2 regions of the Pandoraea fibrosis genome follow, and region 2 is predicted to be linked to the other one. Evidence: predicted binding sites of a transcription regulator. Region 2 holds the regulator's gene; the other holds the start of a gene.
The links. The regulator sigma-54, encoded in region 2, starts transcription at its own class of promoters, with help from an activator protein. The targets are predictions, from matches to a motif close to TGGCANGNAANCTGCTTT.

Region 1 (4,199 bases), 260 kb from region 2:
ACGATCAAACGCTTCGAAGACAACAACGGCACGATCTCGGCCTTCCTCTCGGGTCAGGTGCAACTGGTCGCCACGGGCAACGTCGTGGCCGCGGCGATTCTCGCCAAGCATCCGCCCAAGCAGCCCGAGCCGAAGTTCCTCATCAAGAATTCGCCCTGCTTCGTCGGCCTGAACAAGAACGAGCCGCGACTGCTCGCCAAGGTCAACGACATCCTCACCGCATCGAAGAAGGACGGCTCGCTTGGCAAGGTCTCGCAGAAGTGGCTCGGCATGCCGCTGCCGGCCGATCTCTGATCTGCATGCGGGCTGCGGCCCAACTTACCTGGCGACTCACCACCGGCTTCACATGCATTACGTCCTCGACTTTGCCGATCTGCGGCAATACCTGATGCTCTTTGTGCGCGGCGCCGCACTGACGATCGCCCTGACGGCCGTGTCCACGGTCGTGGGGGTGATCGTCGGTGCGCTGTGCGCCGTCGCCCGCGAAGAGGGGCCGAGATGGCTCAAGGCGATCGCGGGCCTGTACGTCGAACTGATCCGCAACACGCCGTTCATCGTGCAGCTTTTCTTCATCTTCTTCGGGCTGCCGAGCCTGGGGATTCATATCGACGAGACCACCGCCGCCATCGTCGCCATGAGTGTGAACCTTGGCGCCTATGCCACGGAGATCATTCGCGCGGGCATGCGTGCCGTGCCGAACGGACTGTCTGAAGCCGGACTGTCGCTCGCCATGACGCGCGCACAGATCCTGCGTCATGTGATCCTGCCGCAGGCGTTCGCCAAGGTATTCCCCGCGCTCGCCAGCCAGATCGTGATCGTGATGCTCGGATCGGCGGTCGTCTCACAAATCTCCGTGCCCGATCTGTCGTATGCCGCGAACTTCGTGCAGTCGCGCACGTTCCGGGCATTCGAGAGCTATCTGATCGTCACCGCCCTGTATCTCATGCTCGCGATTGCGCTGCGCCGCGTGTTGATGCGTTGCGCGCGCCGGCTCTTTCGCGGCACCGTCAAGGTCCGGGGAGGTGCGCGATGACCGAGTTCTCGATATGGGACATGCTGCACGGTCTGCTATTGGCCGGACGCTGGACGCTCGCCCTGTCGGCGATCGCCTTCGTCTTCGGCGGCCTGGTCGCGCTGCTGCTGCTCGTGGTACGCGTGGGACGCGTGCAATGGGCCGCGAATGCCGTGGCGCTATACATCGAAGTCTTTCAGGGCACACCGTTGCTCATGCAGTTGTTTCTGGTGTTCTTCGGCCTGCCGCTGCTCGGCCTGGACGTGTCGCCGTGGATCGCCGCCGCCGTTTGCCTCACGCTCTACACCAGCGCCTATCTGACGGAAATCTGGCGCGGCTGTGTCGACGCCATCCCGCACGGTCAGTGGGAAGCGTCGTCGAGCCTTGCCATGCGTTACGGCGAACAACTGCGTCACGTCATTCTGCCGCAGGCGCTGCGCATCGCCATCGCGCCCACGGTCGGTTTCTCGGTGCAAGTGATCAAGAGCACGGCGCTCGCGTCGATCATCGGTTTCGACGAACTGACCAAGACCGGCACCATGCTGACCAACGCGACGTTCCAGCCGTTCACCGTGTACGGACTCGTTGCCCTGCTCTACTTCGCTGCCTGCTATCCGTTATCGCTGTGGGCGCGTCATCTTGAAAGGAAACTCCATGTCGCTCATTGAAGTCAGGGGCATGCAGAAACGCTTCGGCGAAACCCCGGTGCTCAAGGGCATCGACATGGACGTCGAACGCGGTCAGGTCGTCTCGATCATCGGCAAGAGCGGCTCGGGCAAGAGCACGTTGCTGCGCACGCTCAACGGCCTTGAGCGTTTCGACGCCGGCAGCGTCGCCGTCGACGGTGTACACGTCGGTGCGCGCGACACCGACTTGCGCGCCCTGCGTCTGAAGGTCGGGATGGTGTTCCAGCAGTACAACCTGTTTCCGCATCTGTCGGCCGGCGAGAACGTGATGCTCGCGCAAAAGGTGGTGAAGAAAACGTCCGGCGCCGACGCCCGCGAGATCGCCCACACCATGCTCGCCAAGGTGGGACTCGCCGACAAGTTCGACAGCTATCCGTCGCAACTCTCGGGCGGCCAGCAGCAACGTGTCGCGATTGCCCGCTCGCTCGCCATGAACCCCGCCGTGTTGCTGTGCGACGAGATCACGTCGGCACTGGATCCCGAACTGGTCGCCGAAGTTCTCAAGGTGCTCGAAGACCTTGCCGCCGAGGGCATGACGCTGATCCTGGTGACGCACGAGATGCGCTTCGCGCGCCATGTATCGGATCGCGTGGTGTTCATGCATCAGGGCAAGATCTGGGAGTCGGGCGAGCCGGAGTCGCTGTTCACGCAGCCGTCCACGCCGGAATTGCAACGGTTCATCTGCCAATGACAACGCCGGGGAACGACGCCTTCCATCGCCGCCAGGAACACACTTCGCACATTTTTGGTGCGCGGCAAGCGGCCTGCAAAACGCAGTGGCGCACACGCGAACGCGCGCCTATGATGTGCGGCAGCCGCGTCACCCCCTTGAACCCTTCGCATTGAAATTTCTTCGTTACGATGAAGCTCACGCCACGCGAAAAAGACAAGCTGCTCATCTTCACCGCCGCCCTGCTCGCCGAACGTCGGCGCGCGCGCGGCCTGAAGCTCAACTATCCGGAGGCGGTCGCCTTCATCAGCGCCGCCCTCATGGAAGCCGCGCGCGATGGTCGCACCGTGGCCGACCTGATGCACTACGGCACGACGCTGCTGACCCGCGACGACGTCATGGACGGCGTGCCGGAGATGATTCCCGACATTCAGGTCGAAGCGACCTTTCCGGATGGCACCAAGCTCGTCACCGTGCATCACCCGATTCCCTGATGGGCGCACGCGCGCGCGAGTGCCGGCATTCCCTGTCGCGTCGCCTTCGCTTGTGTGCGATCCGGTTTCGATTCGTATCCGTTTCTTCGTCGTCGATAACAACACCCTAAGGACGTCTCATGTCAGTGGACCGCCCCCTCAATGCTCATGATGCCGCCGAAGTGTCCGCCACTTCGCTGACGGCTTGCGCCATCGCCTCCGACCACACGCAGCGTCGGCTCGCGCGCGCCGCGACCGGCCTCGCGCTGCTCGCCGCATCGGGCGTCGCGCTCGCGCACCCCGGCCATCCGGGTCACGACGCCGCCAGCAGTTTCGCCGCCGGCTTCTTCCATCCGCTGACCGGTGCAGATCACCTGTGCGCCATGATCGTCGTCGGGTTGTGGAGTTCGCTCACGTCCAGGCGTGTCTGGCTTGCTCCGGTGGCCTTCGTCGCCATGCTCGCCGCCGGTGGCCTGCTCGGCATGTCGCACGAGGTTTCGTTGCCGGGCGTGGAGCCGATGATTGCTGTGTCGCTGCTCGTGCTCGGACTGATGCTCGCCACACGGGCGAAGCTGCCGGGCTGGGCAGGCGCCGCCATCGTGGGCGCTTTCGCCGTCTTCCACGGCTTCGCGCACGGCGCGGAACTGCCCGATGAGGCGAGTGCGATGCATTACATGGCCGGCTTCCTCCTTGCGACCGGCATGCTGCACGGCATCGGCATCGCCGTCGGCGTTGCCCTGCGCCATCGCACCGTCTGGGTCCCCCGTTTGCTGGGCGCCGGTGTGCTGGCGTATGGCCTTTCGCTGCTCGCCGCAGCGGCCTGAGTCGCCGTCGCCCCCGTCACGCCTATTCGGAGACGCGCATGATTCCCGGAGAACTGTTACCCGCCGCAGGTGAGATCACGCTGAACGAAGGTCGTCCGACCCTCAGCGTGAGCGTCGCCAATACCGGCGACCGTCCGATCCAGATCGGTTCGCACTTCCACTTCTATGAAGTCAACGACGCTTTGCAATTCGACCGCGAAGCGGCGCGTGGCTTTCGTCTGAATATTGCGGCCGGCACGGCGGTGCGCTTCGAGCCGGGGCAGCAACGCACCGTCGAACTGGTCGCGCTCGCAGGCGATCGCCGCGTCTTCGGTTTCGCGGGTCGCGTCATGGGGGCGCTATGAAGATTTCACGCCGCGCTTATGCGGAAATGTTCGGCCCGACAACGGGCGACCGTCTGCGACTAGCCGACACCGAACTCATCATCGAGATCGAACGCGACTACACGATCTACGGCGAAGAGGTGAAGTTCGGCGGTGGCAAGGTCATTCGCGACGGCATGGGCCAGTCGCAGCGCACGCGCGCCGATGTCGT
Region 2 (4,199 bases):
CCGCTCGCCTATATGCGCCAGAAGCGCGACGGCCTCGACGAGTACATCGACGGCTGGGGCCAGACGATTTACTACAACGGCAAGACCGAAGTCGCCACGCTCACCACGCAAGCCACGCTCAAGCGTCTGGCCGGCGGCACCCGGGTGCTCGACGAGATCCACGGCAGCGTGATTACTTACGACACGTATAACGAGGTCTATACCGCGAACAGCGGCGCCGATCAGGTCAACGCCAACAATCCGAACGGCCGCGTGCGCGCCACGCTCGCCCCGCGCAATGCGACAGGGGCGAATCAGGCGCAGCCCGGCGGCGCGAGCAAGCCGGCCGCCCCCGCCCCCAAGGGCGATCTGCCGCCGCTGTCTCCCTCAAAAAGCATTGGGAATCCGCGTGAGTAATTCTGCCAACAGCAACGCTTCGACCATCAACCCCGGCTTCGGCCAAGCGGGCAAGCCGAGCGCACTCGTCGTGCGCTCGCTCAAGAAGCAATACGGTGCCCGTACCGTCGTCAAGGACGTCTCGCTGGATGTAAAAAGCGGCGAAGTCGTGGGTCTGCTGGGCCCGAACGGTGCCGGCAAGACAACGTCGTTCTACATGATCGTGGGCCTCGTGCCGGCCGACGACGGCGAGATTCAGCTCGACGGCAACCTGATCAGCGAACTGCCGATTCACGAGCGCGCTCGCATGGGAGTCTCGTATTTGCCGCAGGAAGCGTCGGTCTTTCGCAAGCTCACGGTCGAGGACAATATCCGCGCCGTGCTCGAATTGCAGCTCGATGCGCAGGGCAAACCGCTCAAGCGAGACGAAATCGATCGCCGTATTGAAGCGCTGCTCGACGAGTTGCAGGTCAGCCATCTGCGCGAGAATCCGGCCATGTCGCTCTCGGGCGGCGAGCGCCGCCGCGTGGAAATCGCCCGCGCCCTGGCCACGCAGCCGCGCTTTATTTTGCTGGACGAACCATTTGCGGGCGTCGATCCGATCGCCGTGCTGGAAATCCAGCGGATCGTGCGATTCCTGAAGGATCGTGGCATCGGTGTCCTGATTACCGACCACAACGTGCGCGAGACGCTCGGTATCTGCGATCACGCCTACATCATCAGCGAAGGCTCGGTGCTCGCCGCCGGCACGCCTGACCAGATCGTGGCCGACGAAAGCGTCCGGCGCGTGTATCTGGGCGAAAATTTCCGGATGTAAAGCTAATTTTTCGCATGTAAACCCTGCCTCCGATAGGGGACAGGGCCGGTTCCGCTGGCGTGACAAAGCCTCTACAATGAAGGCGAGACACGCTATGAAACCGACTCTTCAACTCCGCACCTCGCAGCACCTGACCCTCACGCCGCAGTTGCAGCAATCGATCCGGTTGTTGCAACTGTCTACGCTCGAACTTCAGCAGGAAGTCGAGCACGCCCTCACCCAGAACCCGATGCTCGAACGCGAGGACGATTGGCTCGCGGGCTCGGTACGTGTGGGCACGGACGGGTCGTTGCGCAACGAGCGGAGCACGTCGGCCAGTCATACGAACGACGGCTCCGAACCCGCCAACGGCCGCGATGAAGCCCGCGAACTCGACGGCGAAGCCCGCTTCGACGACAACGCGCAAGACAACGGCAGCGACTGGAGCCTGAACGACTTCGCTCGCTCGGGCAACGCCTCGGACGACGACGACAACGCGCGTCCGCAATTGCACGTCGACCATCCCAATCTTCGCGAACACCTGCTGGCGCAGTTGCGCCTGACCAAAGCCGCGCCGCGCGACCGTGCGCTGGTGGCATTCCTGATCGAATCGCTCGACGAAGACGGCTATCTCGGCACCACGCTCGACGACATCGAGGCAGAAATGCCCGAAGAGCTGGCGCTGGAAACGGAAGAGATCAACGCCGCGCTTGCCCTGCTGCAAAGCTTCGACCCCGCGGGCGTGGGGGCCCGCGGTCCGGCGGAATGCCTGCGCCTGCAACTCCAGCGCCTGCCCGCGAGCAGCGTTCGCACGCTCTCGCTGCGTATCGTCAGCGATCACCTGGAACTGCTCGCCGCCCGCGATTACACTCGCCTGCGCCGCCTGCTGGGCGTGAGCGAAGACAGCTTGCGTGCCGCCCATCAACTGATTCGCTCGCTCGACCCGTTCCCCGGCGCCGCCTATGGTTCGCCTCAGGCCGATTACGTCATCCCCGATGTGCTCGTGCGCAGACAGGGCAGCGGCTGGACCGCAGAGCTGAATCCCGACGTCATGCCGCGCCTGCGCATCAACGAGATGTACGCGCGCATTCTGCGCAATAACCGCAACGATCCGGGCACCGGCAACTTGCAGCAGCAGCTTCAGGAAGCGCGCTGGCTGATCAAAAACATTCAGCAGCGCTTCGATACGATCCTGCGCGTGGCGCAGGCGATTGTCGAGCGTCAAAAGAACTTCTTCACGCACGGCGAAATCGGCATGCGGCCCTTGGTTTTACGCGAGATTGCTGATACGCTGGGTTTACACGAATCCACGATTTCACGCGTGACTACCAGTAAGTACATGCTCACTCCATTCGGAACCTTTGAGCTGAAGTACTTTTTTGGTTCACATGTGGCAACGGAAGCCGGGGGCGCAGCGTCATCGACCGCCATCCGCGCACTCATCAAGCAACTCATAGGAGCAGAAGACCCGCAGAGCCCCCTTTCCGACAGCCGTATCGCGGAACTGCTGGCAGAGCAAGGGTTCGTGGTAGCGCGGCGCACCGTCGCGAAATACCGCGAGGCCATGCGAATCCCCGCAGTGAACTTGCGCAAATCTTTGTAGGACGGTCCTGGTGCGCCATGTTGGCTCGCTGGGGCATAACGCCGCAGTGCGACATTGCGTCACGTCAATGGCTCGCACTCCCGCTAGCCAGCGTCGCTCATGACGCGGCCTGCACTTCGGCATTTCAGCAAGGAGAGCAGCTATGAATCTGAAGATCAGTGGACATCACCTCGAACTCACGCCGTCACTGCGCGAATTTGTCGTCAACAAGCTCGAACGCGTGTTGAGGCATTTCGACCAGCTCATTGGCGCCGAGGTGATCCTATCTGTCGACAAGACCAAGGAGAAGGCCGGACGCCAGATTGCTAGCGTCACCGTGTATCTCAAGGGCAAGGAAATTTTCGTCGAGAAGTGTGACGAGAATATGTATGCCGCCATCGACAAGCTGATCGACATGCTCGACCGCAAGGTAATGCAATACAAGGACAAGGTTCAGGATCACGGTCGCGAGGCCCTCAAGCACCAGCAACCTCCCGAGGCGGAACCGCTGCAATGAGTCTGTCCGGGCGTGGTAGTCGCATTGACTGACAGCCTCGTGAAATCGCACGGAACCACCCGAGCGCACACGCGTCTGTCATAAGTCTGGCATCACCCACCGCGGGGCCGTTGAACGGCCCCTTTTGTATGGTTCCGCCAAGTTCCGTGGATTGCCGCGGCCGCTGCGGCGGGTGGTCTATAATGCGTGGTCAATCGGGGGTTGGAGGGCGACTCAGCGTTCGCCCGCATTACAAGATGAACCGTTTAGTCAAACTCTTACCTGCGTCCAACATCCTGCTTGGACTGTCAGTCACCAGCAAGAAGCGCGTCTTCGAGCAAGCCGGGCTACTTTTCGAAAACAATGCCGGCCTGTCGCGCGCGCTTGTGACCGACAATCTGTTCGCACGCGAGCGTCTCGGCTCGACCGGACTGGGCGAAGGCGTGGCCATTCCACATGGCCGAATCAAGGGCCTCAAGCATCCGATGGCCGCCTTCGTGCGCCTCGATGACCCGATTCCCTTCGAAGCGCCCGACAGCCAGCCGGTGTCCCTGCTGTTCTTCCTGCTGGTACCGGAGCAGGCAACGCAGCAACATCTTGAGATTCTTTCCGAAATTGCCCAGTTGCTCTCCGATCGCGCGATGCGCGAGACGTTGACCCACGCGCCGAGTGCCGACGAGATCCACGCCGCACTCGCCAACTGGCAGCCCTGAGCCGGCGCTTGCGCCGGTATCCGCCGCGAACATCCGAGAATTCGTAGCTCCCACACCCAACCGAACGAGGCGACGCGGTGGAACTGACCGGCATCAACGCGCAAAGCATTTTCGACGACAACGCCGCCACGCTTCGTTTGTCGTGGCTGACCGGCCATGAGGGATGGGAGCGCGGTTTCACGCCCGAGAGCGTCGCCACCGCCACGTCAAGCGCCGACCTCGTCGGTCACCTGAACC

Region 1: a site for sigma-54 is predicted at 2,536-2,553, ahead of PI93_RS01395 (urease subunit gamma). Genes of this name have one in related genera too.

What each region holds. Positions count from the first base shown of each region.
Region 1 is NZ_CP047385.1:332,567-336,765, reverse strand. It holds gene PI93_RS01415 (transporter substrate-binding domain-containing protein) at 1-294, shown strand, start outside; gene PI93_RS01410 (amino acid ABC transporter permease) at 347-1,033, shown strand; gene PI93_RS01405 (amino acid ABC transporter permease) at 1,030-1,680, shown strand; gene PI93_RS01400 (amino acid ABC transporter ATP-binding protein) at 1,667-2,389, shown strand; gene PI93_RS01395 (urease subunit gamma) at 2,560-2,862, shown strand; gene PI93_RS01390 (HupE/UreJ family protein) at 2,982-3,665, shown strand; gene PI93_RS01385 (urease subunit beta) at 3,704-4,009, shown strand; gene ureC (urease subunit alpha) at 4,006-4,199, shown strand, end outside.
Region 2 is NZ_CP047385.1:596,228-600,426, reverse strand. It holds gene lptA (lipopolysaccharide transport periplasmic protein LptA) at 1-396, shown strand, start outside; gene lptB (LPS export ABC transporter ATP-binding protein) at 422-1,192, shown strand; gene PI93_RS02665 (RNA polymerase factor sigma-54) at 1,287-2,774, shown strand; gene hpf (ribosome hibernation-promoting factor, HPF/YfiA family) at 2,917-3,270, shown strand; gene ptsN (PTS IIA-like nitrogen regulatory protein PtsN) at 3,507-3,962, shown strand; gene hprK (HPr(Ser) kinase/phosphatase) at 4,040-4,199, shown strand, end outside.